DNA from 4 places in the Marinomonas algae genome. Region 2 is predicted to be linked to each of the others. Evidence: predicted binding sites of a transcription regulator. Region 2 holds the regulator's gene; each other region holds the start of a gene.
The links. The regulator sigma-54, encoded in region 2, starts transcription at its own class of promoters, with help from an activator protein. The targets are predictions, from matches to a motif close to TGGCACNNNNNTTGCTNT.
Positions count from the first base shown of each region.

Region 1: a site for sigma-54 is predicted at 2,708-2,725, ahead of ACMUMQ_RS00380 (nitrate reductase). Genes of this name have one in related genera too.
Region 3: a site for sigma-54 is predicted at 3,962-3,979, ahead of flgF (flagellar basal-body rod protein FlgF). Genes of this name have one in related genera too.
Region 4: a site for sigma-54 is predicted at 1,675-1,692, ahead of ACMUMQ_RS11525 (amino acid ABC transporter substrate-binding protein). Genes of this name have one in related genera too.

Region 1 is NZ_JBLIXK010000001.1:86,937-95,137, forward strand. Features, by position in the region: gene ACMUMQ_RS00380 (nitrate reductase) at 1-2,561, opposite strand, end outside; gene nirD (nitrite reductase small subunit NirD) at 2,849-3,184, opposite strand; gene nirB (nitrite reductase large subunit NirB) at 3,189-5,747, opposite strand; gene ACMUMQ_RS00395 (NAD(P)/FAD-dependent oxidoreductase) at 5,792-7,045, opposite strand; gene ACMUMQ_RS00400 (ABC transporter ATP-binding protein) at 7,026-7,871, opposite strand; gene ACMUMQ_RS00405 (ABC transporter permease) at 7,906-8,201, opposite strand, start outside.
Region 2 is NZ_JBLIXK010000006.1:169,672-177,872, reverse strand. Features, by position in the region: gene mgtE (magnesium transporter) at 1-707, opposite strand, end outside; gene ACMUMQ_RS10620 (HPr family phosphocarrier protein) at 716-985, opposite strand; gene ptsN (PTS IIA-like nitrogen regulatory protein PtsN) at 995-1,444, opposite strand; gene ACMUMQ_RS10610 (RNA polymerase factor sigma-54) at 1,462-2,934, opposite strand; gene lptB (LPS export ABC transporter ATP-binding protein) at 3,010-3,735, opposite strand; gene lptA (lipopolysaccharide transport periplasmic protein LptA) at 3,736-4,245, opposite strand; gene lptC (LPS export ABC transporter periplasmic protein LptC) at 4,229-4,807, opposite strand; gene ACMUMQ_RS10590 (calcium/sodium antiporter) at 4,807-5,787, opposite strand; gene ACMUMQ_RS10585 (ABC transporter ATP-binding protein) at 5,932-6,732, shown strand; gene mlaE (lipid asymmetry maintenance ABC transporter permease subunit MlaE) at 6,729-7,511, shown strand; gene mlaD (outer membrane lipid asymmetry maintenance protein MlaD) at 7,513-7,977, shown strand; gene ACMUMQ_RS10570 (MlaC/ttg2D family ABC transporter substrate-binding protein) at 7,981-8,201, shown strand, end outside.
Region 3 is NZ_JBLIXK010000001.1:663,428-671,628, forward strand. Features, by position in the region: gene flgJ (flagellar assembly peptidoglycan hydrolase FlgJ) at 1-315, opposite strand, end outside; gene ACMUMQ_RS03115 (flagellar basal body P-ring protein FlgI) at 324-1,412, opposite strand; gene ACMUMQ_RS03120 (flagellar basal body L-ring protein FlgH) at 1,468-2,316, opposite strand; gene flgG (flagellar basal-body rod protein FlgG) at 2,330-3,115, opposite strand; gene flgF (flagellar basal-body rod protein FlgF) at 3,178-3,921, opposite strand; gene ACMUMQ_RS03135 (flagellar hook protein FlgE) at 4,051-5,748, opposite strand; gene ACMUMQ_RS03140 (flagellar hook assembly protein FlgD) at 5,762-6,469, opposite strand; gene flgC (flagellar basal body rod protein FlgC) at 6,480-6,929, opposite strand; gene flgB (flagellar basal body rod protein FlgB) at 6,935-7,327, opposite strand; gene ACMUMQ_RS03155 (CheR family methyltransferase) at 7,532-8,201, opposite strand, start outside.
Region 4 is NZ_JBLIXK010000008.1:29,040-37,240, reverse strand. Features, by position in the region: gene ACMUMQ_RS11535 (ComEA family DNA-binding protein) at 63-737, shown strand; gene lrp (leucine-responsive transcriptional regulator Lrp) at 772-1,248, opposite strand; gene ACMUMQ_RS11525 (amino acid ABC transporter substrate-binding protein) at 1,778-2,800, shown strand; gene ACMUMQ_RS11520 (amino acid ABC transporter permease) at 2,919-4,094, shown strand; gene ACMUMQ_RS11515 (amino acid ABC transporter permease) at 4,105-5,205, shown strand; gene ACMUMQ_RS11510 (amino acid ABC transporter ATP-binding protein) at 5,228-6,007, shown strand; gene ACMUMQ_RS11505 (HDOD domain-containing protein) at 6,103-7,374, shown strand; gene ACMUMQ_RS11500 (chorismate--pyruvate lyase family protein) at 7,381-7,941, shown strand; gene ubiA (4-hydroxybenzoate octaprenyltransferase) at 7,938-8,201, shown strand, end outside.

The sequences.
Region 1 (8,201 bases), on a different contig from region 2:
TCAGTAATTGCTTGTTCTATTTGCTTTTTACCGACTTGAAAACAAGTACATATTATAGCGCCTTTATCTTCAACATTCGCTGGCAATCCGACTAATATCGCCATACGATCCAACTCAGACAAAGGTTCTTGCTCTGCTAATTTTGATTCTAACCAATCACACGAAATGGATTCAGGTGTCGGATGCAAATACGCAACAAGAGAAAGCTTTTTATCCTGAATATACGCCAGCCTAATTTGCTCTGTAACAGGGTTAGTATATTCCAGCCACTCGCCTGTTGACGCACCATTCTGATTTAACAAAGCCTGAATCGAAGACACATTTTCGCCAATTGGCCACACCACTTCGTAATGATAGCCATGCTCAGATGGCACATAACACCAATAAGTGAAATCCAGTTCTTCAAGCGGCTCTGAAGATACAACCACACCATAAGAAATATCTTTTACAGCTTCAAGTTTAACTTGCGCATGTTTCGACTCCGGCTGCCCTGACAGAGGATCAACTACTTGAGGAATAAGGTTTGACACAACAGATGCATTGGAAAATTGTTGCGTCCAATGGATTGGCGCAAAAACATTCCCCGGAGCCACGCCTCGGCTTACTTTTGCCTTCAACAAAGCTTCCCCATGCGAAGAAGTAAGGCGCACAAGCGTTTTGTCTTCAATACCAAGCACTCTTGCGTCTCTAGGATGAATTTCTACATAAGGCTGGTCAGTGTGTTTGGTTAATAAAGCCGCATCGCCTGTTCGTGTCATAGTGTGCCATTGGTCACGAACACGCCCCGTATTAAGCGTGAATGGCCATTCCTGAGAAAACTGATTAACAGGTAATTGTGGCACAATAGGAACAAATTTAGCTCGATTATCTGGCGTAAAGAATCGACCATCTTCAAACATACGAGCCGTTCCTTCTGGTCGCCCTTTTGGCACAGGCCATTGCACAGGAACTAAAGCATCGTATTCTTCTTTTGTCATTTGACTAAAGTGACCAATATCAAAATCGCGTTTGCCATTATTTTCAAAAGCCGATAACGCCGCGTGCTCAACAAAGATTTCATGAACATTGCGATAAGAAAACGCTGACTGATATCCCAAGCTTTTCGCCACTTCACAAATCGCCCACCAATCATGTTTGGCTTCACCTGGCGCTGGCAAAAGACCACGTTGGCGTGAAATTCTTCTTTCTGAATTTGTCACTGTGCCATTTTTCTCACTCCAACCTGTTGCCGGAAATAAGACATCTGCCATCGCAGTGGTATCGGTATGCGCTTTGCAATCACTGACAATAACCAACTCACACTTTTCTAATGCTCTTCTCACCTGAGCCGTATCAGGCAGACTTACCATAGGATTAGTGGACATAATCCAAACCACTTTTACCTTACCTTCTTCCATGGCTTGAAATAAGTCGACTGCTTTTAAACCGTTTTCTGTCGCCATATTTGGTGCTTGCCAAAAACGCTGAACCAAGGACTGAGCACCTGGTGTAGCGAAGTCCATGTGTGCAGCTAACTGATTCGCTAATCCGCCCACTTCTCGTCCGCCCATCGCATTCGGTTGACCTGTAATCGAAAACGGTCCAGCACCTTCCTTTCCAATTCGCCCAGTTGCTAAATGACAATTAATTATCGCATTACATTTATCGACACCCGATGAAGACTGATTCACACCTTGAGAATAAAAAGTCACCGTTTTTGCCGTTTCTGTCCACCAGCTTGCCAATAAACTTAAATCTTTTTCACTTACTCCAGAGAATTCCGCCGCTGAAGCCAAAGTCGGTGTTGACTCATTCGCCTGATTTAGAGCCTCTTTAAAACCATTGGTATGACGAGAAATAAAACCTTGATCAAGCACATTCGCCTGAACAGAGTGCTGTAACAAATAAGAGAAGATCGCCGCATCGCTGCCAGGCTTAATTCCCAAGTGCAAATCTGCAATATCACAAGTGGCCGTCTCTCTTGGATCAATCACCACCACTTTCATGTTAGGGCGTTGCTTTTTAGCTTCTGCAATACGCTGGAATAAAATTGGATGCGTCCAAGCCGCATTAGAGCCCACCATGATTAACAAATCACATAACTCTAAGTCTTCATAATTACAGGGAACAGTATCAGAGCCAAAAGCACGCTTATAGCCAACAACCGCTGACGCCATACACAATCGAGAGTTGGTATCGACATTAGCCGTTCCAATGAAACCTTTGGCTAACTTATTCGCCACATAATAATCTTCTGTCAAAATCTGCCCAGAAAGGTAAAAGCCAAAAGCATCAGGGCCATGATCCTTCACCACTTGAGCAATTTTTTCACTGACAGTCTCAACCGCTGTTTGCCAAGCAACAGACTCACCGTTCACCATAGGAGTCAATAATCTATCGTCAGATTGAATGGTTTGCGCAAGACTACTGCCTTTCACGCACAGACGACCAAAGTTAGCAGGATGATCACGATCTCCAGACACAGGCTCAACAGGGTCAGTTGCGGAATTTGGTACAGTAAAATTCACCCCGCACCCTACGCCACAATATGGACAAGTCGTTTTCTCAATTCGTGCTGTCATGATCATTCCTCAAACCCATTATCCAAAAACAAAAAAAGGCCCAACCGCTTTCCTAGAAAAGCGGTTGGGCCTCGTTGCCTTTTGTAATATCTGATTGCTTTATGTGTAAACCTTCGTCGACTTACGGTGCATCAGTTACTTTGTATAAAGCAATAACCAAGCCAATTTTGATAAAAGTCATTAAATCCATGTATTCGTTATCAATTCCCTATAAATGGACAAGTTACCTTTTACTAACACCATAAGGCTTCAAAAATATCGCACCAAAACAATGCAAAATATGCAAGCTAAGGCTCAGAAATGTACACCTCATCTCCTTCTAGTTTTGCTTTCCAGTAAGGAATTCGAACCGCGTCGTCTTCCAGACATTCTCCAGAAGACAACACAAAGTGTTGTTTATACAAAGGGCTAGCAACCGTCCAATTGCCTTGGAGGTGAGCAACCAAACCGCGAGACAAAACGTTCGCCTTGCCGAATGGATCCCAATTACCGATAGCAAACACCTTATCATCAGACTCAGGAATATAAAAAAGTGCCACTTGCTGACCATCGACCATAGCCGCTACTCCAGCACCTCTAATAAGATCACCTTGCTTACAAACTAATTTCCACTGTGATGCCATCTTATTAACCCACCTTCGCAATCAATTCTAACTTTTCTTTTTCTGTCGCCGGGCGAATTTGATCACGCTCTTCAACGAAAACAACATTGTCATCCACGCCATCATAGTTAACAAACTGACGGAATGTTTTTAGTGCTTCTGGATCTTCTAATGTTGTTTTCCACTCACACTGGAAGGTATCAACAACATAATTCATCGCCGCATCCAGCTCGTCACACATACCTAATTTATCTTCTATAACCACTTCTTTCAGATACTCTAGACCGCCTTCAAGGCCATCCATCCAAACGGAAGTTCGCTGTAGCCGATCCGCAGTTTTTGTGTAGAACATTAGTACGCGGTCAATGTATTTAATGAGTGTTTCGTCATCTAAATCAGTAGCAAATAAGTCACCGTGACGAGGCTTCATACCACCATTACCACAGACATAAAGGTTCCAACCGCCTTCTGTTGCAATAACACCAATGTCTTTACTTTGCGCTTCTGCACATTCACGAGTACAACCAGACACAGCAAATTTAATCTTATGAGGAGAGCGCAAACCTTTGTAACGGTTCTCTAAATCAACCGCCATGGTCATACTGTCATTCACACCATAACGACACCAAGTACTACCAACACAAGACTTAACAGTTCGTAATGACTTACCATAGGCTTGACCCGTCTCAAACCCCGCAGCGACTAACTTACCCCAGATTTCTGGCAATTGAGGTAAAGTCGCACCGAATAAATCAATACGCTGACCGCCTGTAATCTTGGTGTACAACTTATATTCTTTTGCTACTTCACCAAGCACAATCAATTTTTCTGGTGTGATTTCACCGCCTGGAATACGAGGAACAATAGAGTAAGTACCGTCTTTCTGCATGTTACCTAGGAAGCGGTCATTGGTGTCTTGCAGGATAATGTGTTCTTTTTTCAGAACATATTCGTTCCAAACACTGGCTAAGATAGAGCCAACCGCAGGCTTACAGATTTCACAACCATGGCCTTTGCCATGCTTTTCTAATAACTCATCAAAACTTTTGATCTTGCCAATTTTGATGATGTTATATAAGTCCTGACGCGTATAAGCAAAGTGCTCACAGATGTCTGTACTGACTTCAACCCCCAGCGCAAGCAGTTCATTGTCGACTACCTTTTTCAGCAAAGCTGCACAGCCACCACAACCCGTTCCAGCTTTTGTCACTCCTTTCACATCACCAACAGACAAAGCACCGCCACAGACAGCATCGCTGATATCTTGTTTCGATACGTTGTGACAACTACAAATTGACGCTGTCGCTGGCAAAGCATCAACACCCAATGCAGCAGGTGCGCCATCCATTGCTGGTAAGATCAAAGACTGCGCTTGTTCAGGCAGATCAATCGCATTCAAATAGTATTGCAACAAGGTATCGTAATAGCTGTTGTCACCGACTAGCACTGCGCCTAACAGTTTTTTACCGTCTTCTGAGACAACCATTTTACGGTAGCTCTGACTCAACTCATCTTGATAAACAAAAACTTTGCAGCCTTGTGAAGTGCCGTGAGCATCACCTACCGATCCCACATCACAACCAAGCAGCTTCAACTTGGTACTCATATCTGCGCCAGTAAATGACAAGCCAGCATCGCCCATCAAATGGCCTGCCGCCGCTTTCGCCATGGTATAACCTGGTGCAACTAAACCAAAGATTCGGTTATTCCAAAGCGCACACTCACCAATCGAGTAAATATCTGCATCGCTGGTTTGGCATTGGTTATTAATAGTGATACCGCCACGCTCGCCCATTTCTAGACCAGACTGTTTCGCCAATGCGTCTTGAGGTCGAATACCTGCAGAGAACAAAATCAAATCTGTTTCAAGGTGTGTGCCATCGGCAAAATTCATGCGATGGAAAGCCGCTTCTCCATCGACAATTTCTTGTGTCGCTGTGTCGGTATAAACCTTCACACCTAAGGCTTCGATCATTCCTTTCAGAACACTACCGCCCTTTTCATCCAACTGAACAGGCATAAGTCGAGGAGCAAACTCCACAACGCTGGTTTCTAACCCTAGATTTTTTAAGGCGTTCGCAGCTTCCAAACCTAACAAGCCACCACCAACAACCGTGCCACGAGTCACTTTCTTGGCACAATCTCTAATGGCATCCAAGTCTTCTAATGTACGATAAACAAAGGTGTTATCACGTTTGTGACCCGGAATTGGCGGAACAAAAGGATAAGAGCCCGTGGCCAAAACAAGCTTGTCATACGGTAATGAATCACCATTTTGCAAGAGTAGTGTTTTGGCTTCACGATCAATCTCGGTGACAAGACTGTTTGTAAAATAACGAACGCCATTGTCGTCATATAGCGTACCGTCCGTCATAGCCAAATCAGCTGCGCCTTTACCGGTAAAATACTCACTGAGATGCACACGGTCATAGGCTAAATGTGGCTCTTCACCAAATACCGTAATATGAAAAGTTTCGTGACCACCTTGGGCAATAATTTGTTCAACAAAATGGTGGCCGACCATGCCATTCCCCACTACAACAAGACGTGGTTTATTGGCCGATAGAGGTATATTAGATGTCATCGTGTTCCCCTTGCTTTTAACTAGCAACGTCTAAAACCGCTTAATTAGGCAACTTTTGGGCAGCAATATGCTTCCCCAAACACCAGTAGTTCAAGCATGTCAGAGACATTAGTTTTGTTTTGAATTAGCTGGAAATACCAGCTCCCATCGGCAACGTTGCCATAAAGAATTGCCCCAACTAATACGCCATCGTTGACGATCAGTTTGCGGTAATGATTGGCTCCTACATCTTTAAAGAAGATGCACGAGTCTTCCGGATCGGCTTGAATCTTCCCGACTGAAAAAAGATTCACACCAGATACTTTTAATTTGGTTGGCGTTGGCTCAATTGAAAAGCTGGCGTCTTTGTCATTCAGCACACTGATTAGCACTTTTATCTGATCCCAAATAGGAGCTACCAGACCAAAAGTTTGCTGGTCAAATTCACAGCATTCGCCTAATGCAAAAACATCTCGATAGGACGTCTGCATTTTTTCATCCACTACAATCGCTTGATTAGTTTTTAAACCTGCCGACTTTGCCAAAGCTATTTCTGGTGAAATTCCTGCTGCCATAACAACTAAGTCAGCCGCCATTCGCTCACCATCCGCGCGCACAACCTGATTAACGAGACCGTTTTCTGATTGAATAAAAGAAGATGGCGATTCCCCCAGACGAAACTCAATTCCCATCTGCTCTAACCGGCTACGTAACAAAGCAGCAGATTCAGCGTCTAGCTGTCGGTTCAATAACCATTTTGAGCGATGAAAAACAGTCACTTTATGACCTCGCTTAACCAGTCCAACAGCCGCTTCTAATCCCAGCAAGCCGCCACCAATCACGCAAACAGACTGATTGTCTTGAAGGCTCGCCATAACGTTGACATCGCTCCAGGTACGAAAGCCCATCACATTTGACGCCTTCGCCCCATCGATAGGTAAGATTCTTGCTCGTGAACCTGTTGCCATAATCAATTTGTCATAGCCAATGGCTTTAGCGCTGGCCAAACAAACCACTTTCGCCTCAAGGTCAATGCTCTCAACCCCATCACCAGCAATAATAGACACACCTTCTTGCTGCATTTTTGCCGTGTCCACCAAAGACATTTCATGATCCGAGATGTCTTTGGCTAACAAGGAAGACAACATGATTCGGTTGTATCCAACCTGAGCTTCTTCACCAATCAAGGTAATAGAATAATTCGCATTTTTTTGCTGCATCAAATCAAACGCCAGCTTGCTGCCTGCCATTCCAGCACCAACAATAACAATGCGAACGCAGCCTGCCTGACGCATATTATTAAGCGCTCGCCGCTGCATTTGTGTCTGCTGTTTTTTTCGCTTTCGCAGCAGAAATAGGCTCAACTTTGCGCTGTTTTTCATATAGGAAAGTCAGCACTTGTGCACGGTAATCGACATATTTAGGGTCATTAGCCAATGCCAATCTGTCTCGTGGACGCTCTAAATCCACATGAAGAATTTCGCCTATGGTCGCCTCTGGACCATTAGTCATCATGACTATACGATCAGACAGTAAGACAGCTTCATCAACATCATGAGTAATCATAATGACGGTGTTATTTAGGTCTTTTTGAATTTCCATCAAAGAGTCTTGAAGATGTGCTCGCGTTAAAGCATCCAGTGCACCAAAAGGTTCATCCATTAATAGAACACTTGGCTCCATTGCCAACGCACGCGCAATACCTACACGCTGCTTCATACCGCCTGAAATTTCATCAGGGCGTTTGTCTGCTGCATGAGTCATATGCACAAGCTCTAGGTTGTGCATAATCCATTCATGCATTTCTTTTTTAGATTTTGTCTTCTTGAAAACCTGCTTAACCGCCAATTCAACATTTTGGTATGACGTCAACCAAGGCAACAATGAGTGGTTCTGGAAAACAACCGCACGCTCTGGGCCTGGGCCTTTTACCTCTTTTCCATCGAGTAAAATACCGCCTTCCGTTGCATCATAAAGACCGGCAACAATATTCAGAACAGTAGATTTACCACAACCAGAGTGACCAATCAGGGAAACAAATTCCCCTTTATTAATTTTTAAACTGACATTATCAAGCGCTTTGAACGAACCTTTTGGGGTTGGAAACTCGATAGAAACTTTACTGATATCCAAATGGGTTGACATATTTCTCTCCTACTTAGCCTTATCTAGTTAACCGTTAACGTAATACTTGTGTTTTATCCCAAGAGACAAAACGCTGAACTACAAGCATGGCTCGGTCTAATAAAAATCCGATAAAGCCAATCATCAACACCGCCACCATAATTCGCCCTAGCGAGTTTGAACTACCGTTTTGGAATTCATCCCAAACAAACTTACCTAAACCTGGGTTTTGAGCCAGCATCTCTGCTGCGATAAGAACCATCCAAGCAATACCTAAAGACAAACGAAGTCCGGTAAACATCAATGGGATAGCAGAAGGGATAACAATCTTGATGACATGAGTCATCCAAT
Region 2 (8,201 bases):
ATAACAGGGGCAGAAACAAGGTCCATTTTTTCAAATAATTGCGCTACTTCGCTGGCAGGTGTTTCAGCTTCAATGACGGTGTATTCTGTTTCCATGATATCCCGAACGATATCGCTGGTGTCTGACACTAATAATTTTGTGAGAGGAAGTGTGCCTAATAAGCGGTCAGATCGGCTAACAACCAGCAGGTTGTCTGTCATATCAGGGAGAATGTCGTGTCTTCTTAGGTAGCGAAATACAATATCAATCGTTATGTTTGGACGTATTGTTATTGTGTCTGTATTCATTAAGCCACCGGCAGAATCTTCCGAGTAGCTTAAGAGAGCTTCAACACGCATTCTGTCTTGCGTTGTCATGGACGCAAGAACTTCTTTTACAACGGTTTCAGGTAGGTGTTGTAATAAATCGGCTAAGTCATCGCTTTCGAAATTTTCCGAGAGCTCTATCAGTCGCTCGGTATCCATGTTTTTCATGAATTGAGCGCCGATATCTTCACTTAGGTATTGTAGTACTTCGCCTTGGTTTTCTGAGTTAATTAGCTCCCATAAAAGCTTTCGCTCTTTAGGCGGGGAGGATTCGAGTAATCGAGCAACGTCCTGCGCAGGTAGCGCACCGTTAAGTAAATAACGGATTTGCATGGTGGCACCGGATTCAAGAGATTCGGTGACTGTCTGCAGATGATTAGTTAGAGTTGCTTTCTCTGACATATAAAGTGTTACTCATCTTCACCAAAACGATTATTGATCAGTTCTATTATGGCTTTTAGAGCGTCTTCTTCGTCATCTCCATTGGTTTTAATATGAATTTCGGTGCCTTTTCCTGCAGCGAGCATCATCATTGCCATAATGCTTTTTCCGTCGACGTTACGACCTTCTTTTTCGATGGTAATATCACAGGAGAAGCGAGAAGTTGTTTCAACAAGCTTTCCTGCTGCTCTAGCATGCAAGCCAAGTTTGTTGATGATAGTAATAGACTCTTCTTGCATGCATGTTTCCTATATTAACGAATCAAATATATTGAATAGCTCTTCGTTTGTTTGAGCGGTTCTTAGTTTATCTAAAGATTGTGGCGATTGTGCTAATTCTGCAATTTGCGCCAATGTCGACAAATGAGAGTCGCACTCGTGAGGTGGAACGATGAGGGCGAAGATCAAATCTACTGCTCTTTTGTCAATAGCATCAAAGTCAATCGGATTTTGTAATGACATTACAACGATTGCCGTATGATTAGCAGACTCCAAACGGCAATGAGGAATGGCTATACCATTTCCTATACCAGTACTACCAAGTTTTTCTCGGCCTAATAAAGCGTCATAAACCGCTTCGTTATCGCAATGCAGTTTGTTAGATGCGACTTCCGCTAAGTTCTCAAGAACGCGTTTTTTGCTGACAATCTCTTGTTTTGCAAAGACAAGTTCTGCTTTCAATAATGATTTTAATGGCATGGTAAAATAGTGTCCGTTTAGATCAATCGCTTGCGTTCATTGGATGGCGGTATGTTCATCGCCTCGCGGTATTTTGCGACAGTACGACGGGCAACTTGTATGCCTTGGTCTGCCAAAATAGTCGCTAGTTTATTATCGCTTAAAGGTTTTTTCGCTGGCTCATCTGTTACTAGCTTTTTAATCATGGCTCGTATCGCTGTAGAAGAGCATTCTCCGCCAGATGCTGTATTGACATGGCTAGAGAAGAAATATTTAAGTTCAAAAATACCTTTTGGTGTGTGTATGTATTTTTGAGTTGTCACCCTAGATATTGTTGATTCGTGCATGCCGACTTCTTCTGCTACATCGTGAAGTACCATGGGTTTCATGGCTTCTTCACCTAATTCAAAAAAGTCAATTTGACGGCTTACAATACAGCTGGCAACTTTCAGAAGGGTTTCATTTCGGCTTTGTAGACTTTTCATGAACCACTTGGCTTCTTGTAATGATGTCTTAATATAGCTCGCGTCCTCGGGTGTTGAGGCGGTGCTAGCCATAGCAGAATAAGTTTCGTTTATTTTGACTGGCGGCAAAGCGTCGTTGTTTAGCTCTACTTGCCAACTGCCATTGCGCTTTTTGACAGAAACATCTGGAATGACATAGTCCGTATCGTCTGCATCAATAACAGAGCCTGGACGAGGATTAAGTTGCTGTATTAGGCTAACAACTTCTTTGAGAGCTTCGTCTTTGAGCTTTGTTTTTCTGCTTAATTGCGCAAAGTCACGACTACCGAGAAGTGGCAAATAATTGTCAATCAAGTTGTGCGTGCTTTTGTATAAAGGATGGTTTTGAAACGCTTCTAACTGAACTAAGAGGCAGTCTCGTAGATCGGTAGAGCAAACACCAATAGGATCAAAACGCTGCAGTCTATGTTGGACGGCCATGACCTCTTCTATATCAAGCTCTTCTAGTTCGATAGAAAGAGACTCGCAGATATCGTCTGGTGTAATACTTAGGTAACCATCTGGCTGTACGCATTCAATGATTGCGTATGCAATCTCAATGTCTCTATCAGACATGTGAGTTAAATTTAATTGCCAGATTAAGTGGTCTTGTATGCTTTCTGCTGGCGCATTACGGCTTTCGAAGTCGCCGTCACCTTCATAGCTATTGTTGTCGCTGATCGCGGCAGAGCTTTGATAGGTGTCATCCCAGTTGCTGTCTATTGAGAGCTCTTCAGGAATGCTTTCTGTCCATTCTGATTCAACACGAGCTTCTTCACTTGTATTGACATCAGGTGTTTCTGGTGTGCTTTTGGATTCGATGCTGGCTGGTGCTTCTACTTGCCCTTGTTCGTCATCGTCAAGTTCAAGAAGAGGGTTTGACTCAAGAAATTCATGAATTTCTTGTTTAAGATCCAGCGTAGAAAGCTGCAACAAACGTATCGCTTGCTGTAGCTGAGGTGTCATGGTCAGCTGTTGACCGAGTTTTAACTGTAAAGACTGCTTCATGGAGCAACTCTTTTTATTTGAGTGAATTGGAACGAGTTATGCATACTACTCCCTTTCTGCAGTAATGATAAGGGGTTACAGGCGGAAGTCGTCACCTAAATAGACTTTTTTTACCTGTTCATTGTTAATAACTGTACTGGCATCACCAGAAGCAATGATATATCCGTTACCCACAATATAAGCTTTATCGCAGATGTCTAAGGTTTCTCTGACATTGTGATCTGTGATTAGAACGCCAATGCCGCTTTCTTGTAAGTGTTTAATAATAAGTTTGATATCGCCAACAGAAATAGGGTCAACACCAGCGAAGGGTTCGTCTAAGAGAACGAACTTTGGATTCATTGCTAGTGCTCGTGCAATTTCTACACGGCGTCTCTCGCCACCAGATAAGGCCATGCCTAAGTTCTTTCTGATATGGGTAATATGAAATTCTTCTAATAAATCTTCAAGCCTGGATTTTTTCTGGGCTTTTGTGAGTTCTTTGCGTGTTTCTAAAATCGCTAAAATATTGTCTTCAACAGACATTTTTCTAAAAATGGAGGCTTCTTGTGGTAAGTAGCCGATACCTTTTTGTGCTCTAGTGTGCATGGCGTTACTGGTGATGTCTTTACCATCGATAAATATGCCGCCTGCATCATTGGCAACCATTCCAACTATCATATAAAAGCATGTGGTTTTGCCTGCGCCGTTAGGGCCAAGCAAACCAACGGCTTGCCCTGACTCAACTGAGATGGAAACATCTTTTACTACTTGTCGTTTTTTGTAGCTCTTTGCTAGGTTTTTAGCTTCTAGAAGGGCCATTTAATTTGTTTCCTCAACTAATGGAGGTTGAAACGTCATTGATACTCTGCCTGTGCCTTTTTTTTCTGCACTAAAGGCTCCATCACTAATAGTGTAAAGGATGTAGTCGGCGGATATAAAGTTGTTTAGCTTGCTTAACTGTCCATTGCCTATAATTTCTAGTTTGGATTCAGTGATAGAGTAATGGATTTTATTGCCTTTGCTGGTAACAGTGTTGCCAGTTGAATCGATTTGTTGGCTAAATTTTGCGGGTTGCCCCAAGGCTTCTAAGCGACTGAATTTTTTTGTCTCTATATCAGTTACAACTTTTAAATATTGTGCCTGTATTTCAATAGAGCCTTGCTTAATGAAGACATTGCCTTTGTAAATGGCTTCTCCAGTATTTTGGTTAAAAGAGGCTTCATCAGCTTGAACTTCTATGGATTTATTTATGTCGTCTGGTAAGGCATAAGTGTATTGACTTAATAAAGTTGAAATTAGCAAAGCGCTAATATTAATCAAGTGTTTCATATGTTCCTCTTACAGATCCTGTCATGATGACTTCTTCTGAATTGATATAGGTCGTAATTTTGTCAGCGGAAGCTTCTCCTTGTGTGGAGACTAGCATCGGACTTCCTTGGCTTGTTAGTGATTGATCTTTATCTAAATAATGTATGCTGTCTGCGCTCAATTTTATGTCTTCAGATTGAAGGTATGTCTTAACGGCTTCAGCTTTGTCTGTGAGTAGAATATCATTACTTCCATCATGAATGATGCCTTTATTTGCTTTTGCGCTCCAAGTGCCTGACTCAGATTTTCGTGCAACGCTTGGAGAATCAAGGAGTGTTTTAGAGTCATCAATATAATGCAGCGTTTGCTTCGCATTGAGGGTTTCGATTAATTCTCCATTTTGATTGAACTCTTTGATGGTTACCTGAGTAATGAAGTAGTCCGGAGAGCTGCTTAAAGAATCTGTTGGTATTAGACTTCTTTGAGGAGAAGCTTCATGCCATAGAAAAGCAGCTACACCAGCAATCAATAAGATAGCGAATAATAATATTTTAGGCGTAGCTGTGCTTTCAAATTTAAACATTAGATCGAACTGCCTGAGCTAATTATAAATAGATAGACACAATAAGATCCAAGAAGCGGTAATCCAATCCAGCGTGGAATGCTGCCGGTTTTAGATTTTTTGAAAACATAAATAGCGAACGCAAGGGCGATTGTTAAAGCCAATACCCAAGGGTAATCTCGATTAGTTACGTTGGCATCAATAATGCCTGGCGCAATTAACGCAGGTAAAGGCAGTACCGTTGCCAAATTGAAAATATTGGAACCTAAGATATTACCGATGGCGATGTCATGGTGACCTTTTCTTACACTGCTCACTGAGGCGGCTAACTCTGGCAAGCTGGTGCCAATAGCGACGATAGATAGTCCAATGATGAGCTCACTGACGCCAAGTGCCGTTGCTATGTTAATTGCTCCCCACACCAAGAGTTTAGAACTGCCAATTAAAACAGCTAAACCAATTAAGGCAATGATTAGGGATTTAACGACTGGTGAGCCGTCGTCTTCTGGGAGTTCGTCTTTTAATTCGCTTTCAAGATCTTTGCTGCCCTTTAATAAGATACTCAAAATTATGATGAAGGCTAAGATCAGAAGGATGCCGTCTAATACGCTCAAAGCTTGATCGTAAAGTAAGTAACCAGCAAGGAAGGTGATGGCCAGAACGAGGGGTACTTCTTTCGTTGTTAAACCCTTTGCGATAGGAACAGATGAAAAGAGTAAAGTGATTCCGAAAACCAGAGCGATATTGGCGATGTTAGAGCCAATTACATTTCCAACTGCAATTTCTGGGGCTTGATCAAATGCTGCAATTGCAGAAACAACCATCTCAGGCGCGGAAGTACCAAGAGCAACCAACGTGATACCTATTACCATTGGGCTTACGTTAAGTTTTTCGGCGACTAACGCTGAGTGCTCGATGAATTTATCGGAGCTCATGACTAAAAGAATTAAACCTGCGATAAGCGCAATGGAAGATAGCAACATGATGTGGAAAGTACTCATAAATTCAGGGAGTACCATTTAATGAGGTTTGTGATTGAAATTCAAGACTTGACCTGACAAACAAATTGAATTTGCTTTGCTTTGATTTTATTTATAGAAGGGCGGTGGTAGTATCTGGGGATATTTTGTAGGGATAAAAAATGTATGTCAGCGCTTGATGCTTATATAGATGTTAAAAATCTCAGCTTCTTCCGAGGCGGTCGTGTTATTTATGAAGATATTTCACTTACCATCCCGAAAGGGAAAATTACAGCGGTAATGGGGCCGAGCGGAACAGGCAAAACAACCTTGCTGCGCTTGATTGCAGCGCAACTGGAGCCGGATAGTGGCTCTATTTTGATCAATGGCGAAAATGTCCACTCTTTATCTAGAACGGACCTTTATAAGGTTCGTAAAAAGATGGGCATGCTTTTTCAAAGTGGTGCACTCTTTAGCGATATGTCAGTAGCAGAGAATGTCGCTTTTCCTATGGAAGAGCATACCAAGCTTTCAGTGTCAGAAATTCAACGTATTGTGGCTGATAAGTTGCACAGTGTTGGCCTTAGAGGGGCGGCTGGCTTAATGCCATCTGAATTGTCTGGCGGTATGGCTAGACGCGTTGCTTTAGCGCGCGCCATTGCGTTAGATCCTGAGTTAGTCATGTATGATGAGCCTTTTACAGGGCAAGATCCGATATCAAAAGGTGTTCTGGTGAAGCTCATACGCCAACTTAACGATACCGCCAATATTACTTCTGTTCTTGTTTCTCATGATGTCGAAGAGTCGCTTTCTATTGCTGACCATGTGTGTATTTTGGCGGGAGGACGAGTCATTGCTGAAGGCTCGGCTGAAGAAATACGAGCTTCTGACGATCCAGAGGTTAAACAGTTTTTGAATGGTGAGCCAGACGGACCTGTGCCTTTCCATTATCCTGAAGATGCGCTAGCTAATGAGGTTGCATTATGAAAACAGTGGCTTCTTTAGGAGCGTGGTTTCTTAGTTGGCTCGAAGCGGTTGGAAGAGCGGGTATTTTCTTGGCTCAAAGTGTTTTTAGGTTGCCTGTGCGTTTCAATGAGTCAGTTAATCTCTTAATAAAACAGTTATATTCTGTTGGGGTTTTGTCTCTTGTTATTGTTGTTGTGTCTGGTGCTTTTATCGGTATGGTGTTGGCACTTCAAGGTTACAGTATTTTAGCAAAGTTTGGCTCTGAAGAGGCAGTTGGTCAGTTATTAGCATTGGCTTTATTGCGAGAGTTGGCACCTGTTGTGACGGCTTTGCTGTTCGCTGGGAGGGCTGGTTCTTCGTTAACGGCCGAAATCGGGTTGATGAAAGCAACCGAACAGCTTTCCAGCTTTGAGATGATGGGGGTTGACCCGCTACGAAGGGTAATTGCTCCAAGATTTATTGCTGGTGTGATTTGTTTGCCTTTATTGAGTTTAATTTTTTCTGCAACGGGTATCATTGGTGGTTTGGTTGTTTCTGTTGGTTGGCTAGGTGTTCATGATGGCGCTTTTTGGTCACTGATGCAGCAATCTGTTTATTTTGATACAGATATCATAAATGGTTTTGTTAAGGCCTTGTGTTTCTCGGTCGCTGTGACTTGGATTGCGGTGTATCAAGGTTACGAGTGTGTACCCACATCAGAAGGGATTGGTAAGGCAACCACTCGAACGGTTGTGTTAGGTTCATTGGCTATTTTGGCGCTGGACTTTGTGTTAACGGCTGCCATGTTTGGAGATTTTTAGGATGAGAAGTAAGCGCACTGAATTGTTTGTTGGTTGTTTTATTGTTTTGGGTATTTTGGCCTTTGTGTATTTGGCTGTACAAGTGAGTGGTCTTGCTTTTTCAGGTAAAAAAGACACTTATCAAGTGGTGGCTAGATTTGATGATATTGGCGGTTTGACGAGCCGAGCAAAAGTCACCATTGCTGGAGTGGAAGTAGGGAGTGTTGAGTCCATAGCTTTTGATAAAGAGCTATATATGGGGTTGGTAACAATGAATATTGATTCAAATGTAGCCAATATTCCAGAAGACAGCTCTATTGCAATTTTAACGAGCGGGCTTCTTGGGGAAAAATATTTAGGTATTACTATCGGCGCAGAGGATGAGAACTTAGTTGATGGTAGTGAAATATACGATACGCAGTCTGCGCTTGTGTTAGAAACTTTGATTAGTCAGTTTTTGTTTAAATCTGACGATTCTGAGGATTAATAAATGAATAAAATATTGTCGAGTGTTGTGTTGTTCGTAACCATGTTTACTTCTAGTTTGTCTTGGTCTAACGAGGCAGCAAGAGAAGCGGTGGTTGGAATTGTTGAGTCTTTTCGTACCGATATAGTGGCTGACAAAGATATCTTGTCTAAAGATCCTGTTTTATTGGAAAGTCGAGTTGATAATATTCTCAACAAAATTGTAGATTTTGATGACTTCTCAAA
Region 3 (8,201 bases), on a different contig from region 2:
TTGACCCTGTTGAGTCTGATATTGACGAATTAACGCCTCAGACAAACCAATTCCTCCACTGGAGGAAAGACTCTGTGACATTTGGGAGTCCATCATGTCTTGGTATTGCTTGGTCTGCGTACTAGAAAAAAGGCCACTTCCAATCGCCTCATTCGTACTACGCATATTCTTCAGCAGCATGTTAATAAAGATAGACTCAAACTGCTGAGCCACTTCTTTTAACGCAGCATCAGGGTCTTTTTGAGCCTTTGTCTTTAACGCTGTAAGGTTCGAAAAGTCAGCAAAAAAATCTTGATTCGATGGAACAGAGCTCATAAAACGACCTATATAACGACTAAGTCTGCATTAATGGCGCCAGCCTGTTTTAAACCTTCAAGGATCGCCATCACGTCACCAGGCGCAGCACCTACTTGGTTAACCGCTCTTACAATATCATTCAATGACGCACCTGGGTCAAAAACAAACATATGACCACTGTTATTACCTATCTCAATTCCTTCACGAGGCGACACAATCGTTTCCCCTCCTGTCACAGTTCCATCCTGACCAACAGTCGGAGGCACTTCTTGAATCGTCACTGTTAGGCTGCCATGCGTAATTGCAGCAGGCGACACTTTTACATGCTGACCAATAATGATCGTACCTGTGCGTGAATTAATCACGATACGAGCACGTTCTTCTGCTACATCAACTTCAAGATTTTCAAGAATAGACAAGAAAGTCACACGCTGACTTGGATCTCTTGGTGCTGTTACGCGAATGGATGTTGCATCAAGCGTGGTTGCTACACCGTCACCCAATAAATTGTTAATTTTATCTGAAACCTGTTTAGCGGTTGTGAAATCGGGACGATTTAGATTGAACGTCAAGGTATCGCCAGAGTTAAAGCTACTCGGAACTACTCGCTCAACACTTGCGCCATTAGGAATACGACCAACAGTAGGGATATTCACAGATGTTCGTGAGCCATCCGCACCATTCGCTCCTAATCCACCAACAACTAGATTACCTTGAGCGATCGCATAAACAGCCCCGTCCGCCCCTTTCAAAGTTGACAAAAGCAAGGTGCCGCCACGCAATGCGCTGGCATTACCGATAGAAGACACTGTGACATCGATTTTTTGGCCCGGCTTTGAGAAAGCAGGCAAAGTCGCTGTTAGGGAGACTGCCGCCACATTTTTAGAGGTTGCACTTACACCCTCTGGCAAGGTAACGCCGAATCGAGACAACATACTGGCAAAGCTTTGGTTAGTAAAAGGCGTGCTATCGCCCGTTCCATTTAAACCAATCACCAAACCATAACCAAATAATTGGTTTTCACGCACACCTTGAACACTGGTGATGTCTTTCAGTCGTTCCGCTTGCGCTGAAAAGGACAAAAGATATAAGACAATTAGCGTTACGTATTTCATTACATCACCTATTGAAAGAAAGTGTCTTCCGTTTATTTATATCATCAAATTCAAATTAGTAAGGCATGTTACTGGAATTCAGCAAACGACTTACCCAACCTTGCTCACTGCCAGCCGCCACATCGCCAGTACCAGAGTAGGTAATACGAGCATCCGCAACACGTTCAGACTCAACTGTGTTATCAGGTGCAATATCTTGCTTACGAACAATGCCAGAGAAACGAATGTATTCATCACCTTGATTTAAGCGCAACCATTTCTCACCACGCACAGCTAACAAACCATTAGGGTACTCTCTAAATACTGTTACCGAGATAGTGCCACTTAAGCTGTTATTCTGGTTAGCTGAGGCATTTCCAGTAAAGTCCGTACCTTGCTGCGGCAAGGTTGTATCTACTCTCAACTCTTCACCTAACACAGTTGGGTTTTCAATCGTTGCAGAAGATGATTTTGACACAGTCGCGGCATTCGCTTTGGTTGAAGTCGTCGTTTCATTCAGGTTGATCGTTAGGATGTCACCAACTTTACTGGCCTTTTGATCACCAAAAAATACATCCCCCATTCCCACCTGGTATATACCGCCTGTTGGCGCTTGTGAAGGACTCATTCCATTTGGATAAACAGGCGTATAATAAGGGTCATCAGATTGAATATTTTGAGTGATCGAAGGTCCGTTTAAAGGGTCATCCCCATCAGGAACATATCCTTTTCGAGCGTCTTCCTCTGGTTCAGCCTCTTCCGCTTCCTCCTCATCCGTTACTGCATCAATCACGGCATCAGTCACTGCACCCGCCGCACCAGCTGCCGCTGCATTCGCCACCGCTTGTTGATCTATGTCCCATGTCAAACATCCCGACAAGGTCAAGCTGCATAAAATCAAAAGGAGAAATTTAATCTTCATCATATTCCACACGCTATTATAACTGCTGTATCGCAAAGCTCATCATACCATCCGCTGCAGAAATCACTTTCGAATTCATTTCATATGCACGCTGGGTGGTAATCATATTAACCAACTCTTCAATAGAGTTTACATTGGAGGCTTCCAACATACCTTGAGCGAGAGTGCCCAAAGAGTCTGTTCCTGGAACACCTACTAATGGCGGCCCACTCGCATTTGTCTCAGTGAAAATATTCTGACCAGATGCGCTTAACCCTGTAGGGTTAATAAAACCTGCAATGTTAATTGCACCGACTTCTTGTGCATCTGCTTCACCAGACATTCGAACAGAAACGATGCCATCTTCGGCAATCATGATTTCAATGGCATTAGGGTCTATTTGAATACCTGGCTCTACTACTAATCCACCAGAAGTTGCTATTTGCCCTTCACTGTTCAACTGAAGACTGCCATCTCGCGTATAGCCGATTGTTCCATCTGGCATCAGAACCTGTAAGAAACCTTTACCTTGGATAGCAACATCAAGTTGTCTATCTGTCATGTTGTAATCGCCGTTAGAAAAGTCTTTCTGCGTCGCTCCAACCTTAACACCTGTACCCAATTGCAAACCTGAAGGTAATTCAGCATTCTGAGCACTCAAGCCACCAGGCGCTCGTACTGTTTTATACATAAGATCTTCAAATACGGCACGGTCTTTTTTGAAAGCCGTTGTCGAAACGTTAGCCAAGTTGTTGGCCACCACGTTCAACTGCTTATCCATTCCGCTTAAACCAGTCTTACTTACCCATAATGCTGAATTCATAATAGCCTCTGTTATTCTATCTCTGATAACAATTATTTATTGATACTGCCTATCAATGAAACTTAAGAAGTACGTTGTAATATTCGAGCTGATGAATTGGCATTCTCTCGAATGGCGTCCATCATTTTGACATTCATTTCAAATCGTCTCGAAAGGTTCATAATGTGCGTCATTTCTTCCACCGCATTCACATTACTACCTTCCACAAAACCAGATACCAATTTCACATTCGGATCCAATTCAAACGCTTGGCCATCACGAGAGTGAATCAGACCATCTTCTTCTTTCCGTAAATTCTGAATATCTGGGTTCACTAATTTAATTTGATTCAATACCGCCACTTCATTGCCTGCGCCACCTTGGGGAACAATAGAAATCGACCCATCTGATGTGATATTGATACTATCCAAAGGTGGTAAAAATATAGGCCCATCGACACCGGCAACTGGCAAACCTCGTCCTGTCACAAGCTGCCCTGCGGCATTAATTTGCAAGTCCCCAGCACGAGTGTAAGCCTCTTGACCACGCTCATCATAAACCGCAATAAAGCCTTCTCCGGCAACAGCCACATCCATATCTCGGCCAGTTTGAATCATGTCGCCTTGGGTATAACGTGTCGCTGGGTTTTCTGTCATAGCGTACACACGGCTTGGGTGATAATCCCCGTAAACCTGCATAGAGCGGGCTTGTTCAAAGTCAGAACGAAAACCTGTTGTACTGACATTTGCCAGATTGTTAGCGTGTATCGTTTGAGCATTCATGGTTTGCACACCACCACTCATTGCTAAATATAAGGCCTTATCCACTGCCGTTCTCCTAGAAGAATTTGTTTCATTTAATTAATACATATCAAGAATCGTACCAACTTAAAAAATAAACAAAAAAAAGCCGAAACAACATAGTTGCTTCGGCCTAAATCTTCTCTCTCCAGAAAATTAACGAAGGTTTATTATCGTCTGTGTGACAGTATTTTCTGTTTCTAATGTTTTACTGTTTGCTTGATAATTACGCTGTGCCTCAATCAATGCAACCAATTCAGACGTTAAGTCAACGTTAGACTCTTCTAACGCTCCACCTTGAATTTTTCCTAATGTGCCGCTATTTGGACGACCGATATCAGCAGGACCAGAACTCTTACTGGCCAACCAAGACGTATGGCCATTAGGCATAAGACCGTCAGTACTATCAAAGGTTGCCAGGGCAAGCTGGCCAAGAGTTGCCGTTTGTTGATTTGTGTAGTTCGCCACTAAGAAGCCGTCGCCATCAAAAGAAATACCTTGCAGCTCACCAGCAGAAAAACCATCTTGATCAAACGTATCTGTATTTTCCAATGCATACTGCGTAGAACCATTTAGATCCAACGGTGTGATACGACCTCGGTTTGTTGGATCCAACCCAAGCACTTCTAATGCAATAGGTTCAGCAACTTCAAATGGAGGCAAACCTCGATAAGCACCAAGCAAGTTACCTGCCGCATCAAAAGACACAGAAGTATTGCTTTCTAAGAAGCGAGTATCTTCGCCCGTTATAGGGTCTTCAAAAGTCTCTTCGCCGTCCATTGTCACGCGCAACTCGTAAGTATTCTCTTCACCGTGTTTGATAAAGTAGTAACCTATTGTGTGAGATTCACCCAAAGCATCATAGACAGTTCGTGTATTACTGTAGTTGTAAGTTTCAGGCTTAAGCGGATCAAATACTTCACGACCTACAGAACTTGAATCTCGAACTTCTTCAGGCGCTAATGTAGAAGCAATCGCGACGCCACCCAATGTACCTGCTACCGCCAAAGGTGTTTTGGTTCCCGCTTCAATATCGGCAGAGGTTGGCTCTGCGCCTCCGATATATAGAAGCTCAAATGGTGATTCATTATTTCCATCACCATTGTAATCCGTGCCACCTTGAGCCGAATTAAAAGTCGCAAAGGTTTCACCCATAAACGCAGCGCCAGTATCATCCAACATCGCACCGTTCACTGTGGCGTGAACCTTGTAAGTGTTTGGCAACTCACTCTTAGAATAGTAATAAGTCACTATGTTTGTTCTGCCATTGGCATCAACAACACCTTGAGTTTGAGTGAAGTTGTAAGTATCAGGGTCAAGCGGATCAAACTCAGCTTTTATGTACGGAGGGACATCTTCATTTTTAGAGTTCAAGTTAACTTTTAAAGACATTTCTGTCGTTGGCTCTGGAGGAATACGATCGTTTGGTATCTTCATATCTTCCAAGTTACCACCAATGATCCCGTCAACAGCGTTGTAGCCCTGCACATGACTGCCATCGTTCGTTACCAAGAAACCATTTTCATCTAATTTAAAGTTACCTGCTCGGGTATAAGATTGAGCAACACCAGCATCCAATACAAAAAAGCCAGCACCATCCACAGCAATATCGAGATTATTATCAGTATAAGACAAGTTACCCGATGAAAACTCTTGAGAGACATTACTCACGCTCACACCAGAACCAATACTGTTACCACTACCAGCACCCAAAACACTTGTATTGTAAAGGTCATCAAACTCTATACGAGATTTTTTGAAACCCGTTGTGTCGGCATTGGCAATGTTATTACCTGTCACACTTAAATAATCGGCAGAAGCTTTAATGCCAGATAGTGCAGTATTGAATCCCATAATACTCTCCCAATTACCCTAAAATTTCTAATTCGTTTGTGAGTTTGACTTTGCCGTGGTTTTCCACATTCAAAACGGTTCCATCTTCGCCATTAATCGTAACGCCTTGGATACGTGTCGGTAGACGTGTTGTCATGGCTGAGATTTCGCCTTTATCATTTGTTGATGATGCTGCGAAGCGATATTCACCAGGCGGCAAAATATTTCCTTCATCATCTAACTTGTCCCATTTGTAGTCACCTGAGTTCAGCGTAGACGTACGAACAAGAACATTATTTTCATCGTATATTTTCAGTGTGGCCGTTTTAGAGTCTTCTGGAATCGTTGTCTTCAGCTGAACATCATCAGAGCCTTCAGAGATTTTTGCCGTACTTCCTTCCATCAAAATAGATCGCCCCACTAAAGTGGAAGCACTAAGTGCTTGGTTAGAAGTCAAAGACGTTGCCATAGTTTCAAGCTGATCTGATATGCCAGTTAAACGCTCCAAAGAACTAAACTGTGACATCTGAGCCACCATATCATTCGCATCTTGAGGCGAAGTTGGATCCTGCCCTTTAAGCTGCTCAATATAGAGCTTCAGAAACACATTTTGATCCGCTAAGGCGCCTGTTTCTTCTGTCGAGGCCGCGGGCTTTTCAATACCAGCTTTCGCTTTAGCCGAATCTGTCCCATATTGAGAGATCAGATTACCTAGGCCTTTAGTGTCAGATATATTTGCCATCTGTTAGCTCCTACGACTGTCCAAGTGTGAGCATTTTCTGCATCATACTTTTTGCCGAGTTCATAATTTCCACATTCGTTTGAAAAGATCGAGAAGCTGACATCATATCTGCCATCTCTTCTATTGGATTCACGTTCGGATAGAACACATACCCTTCTTCATTTGCCATTGGATGATCTGGTTCATATCTAGGCTGCAACGGCGCATCTGATTCAACAATGCCATCTACTTTTACACCCACACCAGCACCACTGTCATCCATGCTGGCATTGCTCCAACCAAATTCACGCATACTGTCATTCATCATCTGCGAAAATACAGGTTTACGAGCGCGGTAGGTCTGATCTGCTGAACTAGCAACACTGTCTACGTTTGCCATGTTGCTGGCCACTGTGTTCAAACGTACTGTTTGAGCACTCATTGCCGATCCAGAAATTGTAAAAATATTACTTAAAGACATCGTTATTAGTTCCCAGTAAGCGCTTTTTTCATGCCACTAATTTTTCTATCCAAAAACATAAAGCTTGTATCGAACTGCAAGGAGTTTTGTGCATATTCTGCTTGCTCTCTTTGCATATCGACATTATTTCCATCCAAAGAAGGTTGATTAGCGTTTCGATACAAAAGCGCATCCGAACCTGACGAAAAACCTTCTCCTGAAATATGCTTAGAATTTGTACCCGCTAATTTCAGTTTGCTGCTAGCATCGTTAAGCATAGAATCAAAGCTGATGTCTCGCGATTTGAAGTTAGGCGTATCAGCATTGGCGATATTATTAGCAAGCACTGCCGCTCTAGCGCTTCTAAACTCTAGCGTCTTATCGTGTCCTGCAAATGCACTCGCAAAAGATATAGCCATTAAACCCTCAAACTAAAAACATCATAAACTAAACAAGACAAAGCAATTATGATGCCAAAATAAAATAACTATATAATTCAATGGGTTATGATTTTCATCTAGAGGAACGGCAAAAAGCGGCAAACAGTAAACAAGGAAAACAAAGACAAAAAAGCCCGCCCTAGAAAAACTAAGGCGGGCTTTTTAATAAGGCTTTTACAAAGGCTATAAGGCTTTAGCTTTGTAAACAATACCAGGATGACACTGGACAATCTCAAAGTAGGCTGAAAGGCCGCTTAACGCTTCAGATCCGCCCAAGAACAAATATCCTCCAGGCTTTAAAGCGGCATGCATTCTTTTAAGAATATCCATCTTCAAATCACCAGTGAAATAAATCAGAACATTACGACAAAAAATAACGTCGAACTTACCCAAACCAGCGAATGAATCAATTAGGTTCAAATAACGAAACTCCACTCTAGAACTCAAGTGAGGCTTTATCTTCCAAGTTTGTTCATTGATCTTGTCAAAATAACGTCTCTGAAAGTCTGCACCCAAGCCACGAGCGATCGCTAAGCTGTCATACTCACCCTGTTTTGCGTGCTGAAGTATATTGGTACAGATATCTGTCGCAATAATCTTCTCACCAGCTTTCATCACACCTGGACGAGAAGCCTTGAAGTCTTCAATTACCATACTGATAGAGTAAGGCTCTTGACCAGTAGAAGAGGCAGCAGACCAAATTCGCAAAGGAGCAGAAGACATTTCAGGCAATATCTTCTCTTTTAAAATAGTAAAAGGATGAGTATCACGAAACCAAAGTGTTTCATTGGTTGTCATTGCATTGATGACTTCTTCTTTAAGTTTGGCATTACCAAACCTTTCAAGCGCATCA
Region 4 (8,201 bases), on a different contig from region 2:
AATCTATCGAACTGGGTAGTTTCTTACATTCTGTTCAAGCCAATTCATCTCAAGGAGCTGGTATGTCTTTTTTAGAACAAGCAAATCAAGGTGCAGAATTATCAATACAAGGATGCGGTTACAAAATAGAAAACGACCGAGTGATGATTTCTGCAGACTTTATTGGAAGCAATAGAGATGAACTGAACATGAGCGGCACAATTCAAATCGCCTTTAGTGCCCAGAACCAACAAAACAGAGAACCTCAAAGCGTACTTCTAGCTTCCACAACGATAGGAGAATTAAGAGGGCAACACTTCCTGAGCGACTGCTATTACGACCTGCTCTTTCAACATCCTCCCACGGGAACTTGGCAACTCTCATTACAATTAAGGGAATGGGATGGTTTAGAGTACACACTGATTGATGAAGTGTTTTTCGACTTCCTCTATCAGACACAAGCCATGTCTGATGCAGCAGATGCCTACAGCAGTGAGCATGAAACTAACACAATAGAACCTCAAATAACCTCGCCAAGAGAATCCATTACCCACTCCAAGTTTGTAGATTCAGGCGACGGACATTGCCTTATCAATAAAATAAAAAAAGCAGAATTAAGAGCGGTAAAAGGGATTCCCAAAAAAGCACTAGAGAGGATTATTACAGAGCGCCCTTTTCAATCTGAAAGAGCGATTATTAACGTCAAAGGAATGGGGCCAAAAATGCTGAAAAAACTACTAGAACAGCTCTCAAGCTAAAAGGTTTAAGGAAACGCAAAGCACGCAGGCAGGATTATGGGATATTTACAACCGTCGTGCTTTTCACTTCTTCCATTGCGACATAAGTTCGAGACTCGCGAACGTGAGGCAGAGTCAGCAATGTTTCACCTAAAAGTAAACGGTAGGAGTCCATATTTGAAACGCGTGCTTTTAAAAGATATTCAAAGTCGCCCGCGATCAAGTGACATTCTAAAATCTCTGGAATTTCAGCAACCGCTGTTTTAAATTCATTAAAGCCCTCAGGAGAGGTTGTTTTCAGTCTAATTTCAACAAAGACCAACAAACCAGCATCCACCTTTTTCGGATTTACCAAAGCACAATAACCCGTAATGTAACCTGTTCGCTCTAAACGACGAACACGTTCCAAACAAGGAGTGGCACTCAACCCAACGCGGCTCGCTAGTTCTACATTCGATAAACGGCCATTTATCTGTAATTCACGAAGTATTTTTTTGTCTAAGCGATCGAGTGGTTTTACTGAGTTATCCATTTGACACGGATCTCCTTACGTAGCTTCAATTAATGCCTAAGTCTATCATGCAGATTGCAAATTATGGAAAGAGCTTTATTCAATATATTTAGTAAGGGTATAGCAACAAATCCAAAAACAAGCACCAGAATTAAGCAAAAAGTCGCCCCTGCTACAAAATGGAACATTTTAAAAAAAATCTCGCACCACTTGTGAACAATAATTAAGCGATTAGCCTAATCCCCCGAAAACTAACGCTTTACAGAAAAAATAAATATCAAAGACATAAGAATTACATTCAGAAATACGCAAAAAAAGTGCAGATTACGTGTAGCTTATAATTTTTTCTGCTTGACTATGGCGAAAAAGAGTAATTCTATAGATGCATGTAGTGTCCTTTGTAGAGGAATCATCTACATATATCTGACAATAAGAAGAATAGAATGTTGGCACTAAGTTTGCTTAATAAACACTACAGATAATATAAATCTGACGTTAAGTTCAGCAATATAACAACATATGTAAAAAAATGCCCGGGAGGCTTAATATAATGAAATCGAATGTTAGTAAAATACTATCTACTGCAGCTGTTGCAGCGACTCTAAGCACAGCAGCGACTGCAGCTACACTAGATGACGTTAAATCTAAAGGCTTTATCCAATGTGGTGTTAGCCAAGGTGTTCCAGGCTTCTCCAACGCAGATTCTGAAGGTAACTGGACTGGTATCGATGTTGACGCTTGTCGTGCAGCAGCTGCAGCCATTTTTGGTGATGCTCAAAAAGTAAAATTCACTCCTCTATCTGCTAAAGAGCGTTTTACAGCTCTACAATCTGGTGAGATCGACGTTCTAGCTCGTAACACGACTTGGACTTACACTCGTGATTCATCTCTAGGTTTGGACTTCACAGCTGTTAACTTCTATGACGGTCAAGGTTTCATGGCTCGTAAAGATCTAGGCGTTGAGTCTGCTTTGGATCTTGATGGTGCAACAGTGTGTACTGAGCAAGGTACTACAACTGAATTGAACATGGCTGACTTCTTCCGTAAGCACAAATTGTCTTACGTTCCAGTTGTTGTTCAAAAAGCAGACGAAGCACTAGCTGCTTACGCTTCTGGCCGTTGTGATGTATTCACTACAGATAAATCAGGTCTTGCTGCTCACCGTTCTAAGCTTGCAGATCCAAGCGCTCACATGATTCTTCCAGAAACTATTTCTAAAGAGCCTCTAGGCCCTGTTGTTCGTCACGGCGACAACCAGTGGAAAGATATCGTAACTTGGGCAATGTTCGTTCAGGTTAACGCTGAAGAAATGGGTATCACTTCTGAAAACGTTTCTAAAATCAAAAGTGAAACAAATGATCCAGGTATCAAGCGTCTTCTAGGTTCTGAAGGTGATATGGGTGCTCAACTTGGTCTTCCTGCAGACTGGGCTTACAACGTTATTTCACAAGTAGGTAACTACGGTGAAGTATTCGAACGTAACGTTGGTCCATCTACTCCAGTTGGTCTTCCACGTGGTATTAACAACCTATGGACTGAAGGCGGTGTAATGTACGCGCCACCAGTACGTTAATTATTAATACCTAGAGCAACCTGCTTCGGGTATTTATTCAGCGGCGATCTTTCATCGCCGCTGAATTTCTCCCCCCTTTCTTACACATCTGACGAGCATTCCATTTGCCTGAACTAAGATGAGCGATAAAACAACTTCAAGTAACAAAAGCCTTTTGCATGATGCAGGCACCCGTGCCTTGATCTTTCAAATAGTGCTTCTAGCCGTGGTCGTTTTCGTAGGTTATTACCTATTCAGTAACTTACAAGCCAACCTAGCTAATCAAGGTATTTCCACTGGTTTTACATTTCTAAATCAGCCAGCCGGATTTCCCATTCTTATTCATTTGATTGAGTACACAGAAGCAAACTCTTATGGTCGTGCGTTTGTTGTTGCTTTAATCAACACTGTTGTTATTTCCCTAATGGGGATTGTGTTAGCAACTGTCATTGGTGTCATCATGGGTGTTGCCCGACTGTCGAAAAACTGGCTAGTCGCACGTTTAGCAACTGTCTATGTTGAAACCTTGCGTAATATTCCATTACTACTGCAAATGTTCTTTTGGTACTTTGCGGTACTAGCGGCGCTACCTGCACCTCGTAATAGTTATGAGTTTGCAGACTTCCTATTAAATAAGCGCGGTATTTACTCTCCTAACCCTATTTTTCAAGATGGCTTCGGTCTTGTAATCGCTGGCTTTATTTTGTCTATTGTTGCTTCTATCGCTGTGATTATCTGGGCTAAGAAGCGTCAAACTAAAACGGGCGTTTGGTTTCCAGCCTACTGGACTTCTTTAGGATTGATTATCGGGATTACCTTTTTGTCCCTTGCTGTTGCAGGCTTTCCAATAGAGTTCGATTTACCACAAAAAAGTCGCTTCAATATCACGGGAGGTATGGTTCTACCTCCTGAGTTTGTCGCTGTTCTTGTAGCTCTATCCACCTACACAGGCTCTTTCATTGCTGAAATCGTCCGTGCAGGTATTTTGTCTGTTAACTGGGGACAAACAGAAGCAGCAAGATCTTTAGGCTTAAAAGACAATTTGACTCAGCGTTTAATTGTATTGCCTCAAGCATTGCGCGTTATCATCCCACCATTAACTAGCCAATATTTAAACTTAGCGAAAAACTCTTCGTTAGGTGCTGCTATTGCCTACCCTGAGCTGGTTGCTGTTGTTATGGGTACGACACTAAACCAAACAGGTCAAGCGATAGAAACCATTGGTCTTTGTATGCTTGTTTATGGTTCATTGAGCTTATCTATCTCCATGTTCATGAACTGGTATAACAAAAAAATGTCATTAGTAGAGCGCTAGGAGGCTAATCATGGCTATTATATTTAAACCATCACCAAGCCTCCCACCACCAGTTAATTCGGTCGGTGCAGTGGCATGGGTTCGTCAAAATTTATTGTCGTCCCCTCTTAATATTTTCCTGACACTGTTTAGTGTTTATGTTCTATACCTATTGCTTCCACCAATTATTCAATGGGGCATTATCGATGCAACATGGACAGGTGAATCAAAAGCAGCTTGTACTGGCGGCGGTGCTTGTTGGGCATTTATAGGGGTTTACTTCGAACAGTTTATGTATGGGTTATACCCATCAGAAGAAACATGGCGTATTAATATTGCCTTGATTCTATTGGTGGTAATGGTTGGTGCTTTCGCCATTAAATCTGTCAATAAACTCTATTTATCCATTGGGATTATTGTTGTCTACCCTATCATTGCCTACTTCTTGTTTGCTGGTGGTGTACTTGGATTAGAAGTTGTTGAGACTTCTCTATGGGGTGGCTTATTCCTAACGACTCTTTTGGGTGTCATTGGTATTGTTGCTTCACTTCCTCTGGGTGTCTTGCTGGCTTTAGGCCGTCAATCAAACATGCCGATTGCTAAGTCTGTTTGTATTGTATTCATTGAGACTATTCGAGCGGTTCCACTGATCACCATCTTATTCATGGCATCCGTTATGATTCCATTGTTCCTACCTGATGGTATGAACTTTAATAAGCTAATGCGTGTATTGATTGGTATTACCTTATTCTCCGCCGCTTACATGGCCGAGGTAATCCGTGGTGGCTTGCAAGCTATTCCAAAAGGTCAATATGAAGCCGCTGATGCGATGGGATTATCTTACTGGCAGTCAATGGTTTTGGTTATCTTGCCACAAGCATTGAAGCTCGTTATCCCTGGTATCGTGAACACTTTTATTGGTTTGTTTAAAGATACAACCTTGGTTTATATCGTTGGTATGTTTGACTTACTTGGTAGGATTCAAGCAGCAACACATGACTCAAGCTGGTTAGGTACAACAATAGAAGGTTATGCCTTTGCTGGATTCATTTACTGGGCGGCCTGTTTTGGTATGTCTCGCTACAGTATGAGAATCGAGCGTAAGTTAGAAACTGGGCACAAGCGAAATTAGTTAAGAATTTGAGGTCTATATAATGTCAAATACAAATATGGCTCGTGCTCAGCTTGCGCAGGGCGAAGAAGCAATCATCGAATTTAACGATGTAAACAAATGGTACGGTGATTTCCACGTATTAAAGAACATCAATTTCAGCATTAAAAAGGGTGAGCGTATCGTTGTATGTGGCCCTTCTGGTTCCGGTAAATCAACTATGACGCGTTGTATTAACCGTCTAGAAGAGCACCAAAAAGGAACCATTCTGGTTGATGGCGTTGAAATGAACGATAACCTGAAGAACATCGAAGCGATCCGCAAAGATGTTGGTATGGTTTTCCAGCACTTCAACCTGTTTCCACACCTAACCATTTTGGAAAACCTAACTTTGGCGCCAATTTGGGTACGTAAAACACCAAAGAAAGAAGCTGAAGAAATGGCAATGCATTACTTGGAGCGTGTAAAAATCGCTAACCAAGCATTGAAATACCCAGGTCAGCTTTCTGGTGGTCAGCAGCAACGTGTGGCGATTGCCCGTGGTTTGTGTATGCAACCTCGTATCATGTTGTTTGATGAGCCAACGTCTGCACTTGACCCTGAAATGATCAAGGAAGTATTGGACGTTATGATCCAATTGGCAGAAGAAGGTATGACAATGGTATGTGTGACCCATGAAATGGGCTTCGCAAAAACCGTTGCCGACCGAGTTGTATTTATGGATGCAGGCGAAATCGTTGAAGCCAATGAGCCAAATGAGTTTTTCAACAATCCTCAGCATGATCGTACTCAAAACTTCCTAAGCCAAATCCTAAATCATTAATTCGAAACTCGAAACTTCGTTTTAAAATCTGGTATATTGGCAAAAGCCCCGACGAGGGGCTTTTTTATGTCTGATAGTTTTAATCGAGAACCTTTATGGAAGCCTTACCAGACCACCAACAAAGTCAGAGAATACGAGTGGTGCATTTAGCAGATCACTCTGGTCGTTTGCAGGTTCTTTTCCCTGAAAGCAACATGCTCGATATAGCTGCTGTATCACGCATTACAAAACGCCGTTTAGAGCCCGTTGCCCACTTTCATCCATCGGGCGATGCTCTTATAAAACCCAACAGCGTAATGACGATTATAGAAAGCAGCATATTGGAAAATGACCAAGCTTTTCTTATCCGTACCAAAGCCGGCGGACAATACCGAGAAATCACAGGAAGCCAATTAAAAGAGCTGTTTTCAGGCCCACTTAACCGCTTTGAAAGCATTTCTATTCACACTTCTGCGATCAACAAACCAACCGAGAATCACGAAAATGATGAAGAACAGATTCTTCAAGCGCTTGGTAAATTTCAATCAATACGACTCAAGCAACGTTTGGAAGAAACATTAGAGATTCCGCCTTTGCCCGCTTCTTCCCATCGAATTATCAAACTGTCATCAGATAAGTCCGCAGGAACAGACGAACTATGCGAAGTCATTGCATTAGACCCAAGTTTATCTGCACAGGTCGTTAGCTGGGCGTCTTCTCCTTACTATGGAGCGCCGGGGTCAATTGAGTCTGTAGAGGATGCCATTATTCGCGTTCTCGGCTTTGAAATGGTGATGAATTTAGCGCTTGGGTTATCAATGGGTAACGCTTTTAAAACGCCTGAAGAAGGGCCTCGTCATTATGAAGACTTCTGGTTAGATTCTGTTTCAAATGCCGTGCTTATGGAATCCCTAGTAAAAGCGATGCCAATTAAAGATCGCCCAAAGCTCGGACATGCTTACTTAGCAGGCTTGCTACACAACTTCGGATTTCTTGCGATCAATGCTATTTTGCCACCTCATTTTTCCATTCTATCTCGTTACCAAGAAGCTAACGCGCATCTGGCGGCTGAGTTCACTGAAATGCACATACTGCATTTTAGCAAGGAACAATTGGCATCTTGGCTACTGCGTTATTGGAGCTTGCCAGACAATATTTGGATGGCCATCAGATACAGCAAAAAGCCTCATTATTATGGAGAGCACGCAGTATTAGCCAAACTGCTCTACGTGACTTATCAGCTCCGTCACGAAGCCGATATTGAACCTGAAGTGCTCAATGAAATAGGCTTAACACTTGAAGAAGTCGAAAACTGCGAAAAAGAGGTTTTCAAAAAATCAGCCGAGTTGCATAAAATGGCGTCTTTAATTAACAAGATAAATGCCTAACTTATTATGACCTTGATGAATCAATCCGCGACCTTGCAGTTTGGCTATCGATGGGCGCCTGTGCATAGAGTCAACAAGGTAAAAGTGCCAACCACTCTTTGGCCTTGGCTGACTACCAAAGCCTCTTTGACAGCCAAACTACAAACGCTGGGAACACTAACGGTTGAAGTACTTGAAGACACTTGGGGAACGCCAACAGCACGAGAAAGGCGTCGACTTGGCTTGCGCCCTCGTGAGGCCGCTCGAATTCGCACCGTTTTATTAAAGGTTGATGGTGTCAGTGTTATTTATGCGCGTTCAATTATTCCAGCTAAGTCCTTAAAAGGTCATTGGCGACAAGTAAAGCACCTTAAAAACAAACCGCTAGGTGGATATTTATTTAAACACAGAGCGCTTTTGAGAAGCGGCGTCGAAGTCACACAACTGCCTAAACAGATGTTTCCAGATCAATCCAATACCGTATGGGCAAGACGTTCTGTTTTTCAACAATACGGAGCGGGAATCTTGGTCAACGAAGCCTTCTTTGATGATATCAACCAACTAAAATCACCATTTGGTTTTATATGAATAAATTGAAAGTTTACCTAGAGCTAACGCGATTCGATCGCCCTATCGGGTCTTTGCTATTGATGTGGCCAACATTATGGGCGCTATGGCTCGCCTCTGATGGTATGCCTGATTGGCACCTCGTTGTTATTTTCATTTTGGGCGTATTTAGTATGCGCTCTGCTGGCTGCGTAATTAATGATTATGCCGATAGAAAAGTAGATGGCAGCGTTGAACGTACCAAGAACCGACCATTGCCTTCGGGTCGTGTATCCGCAAAA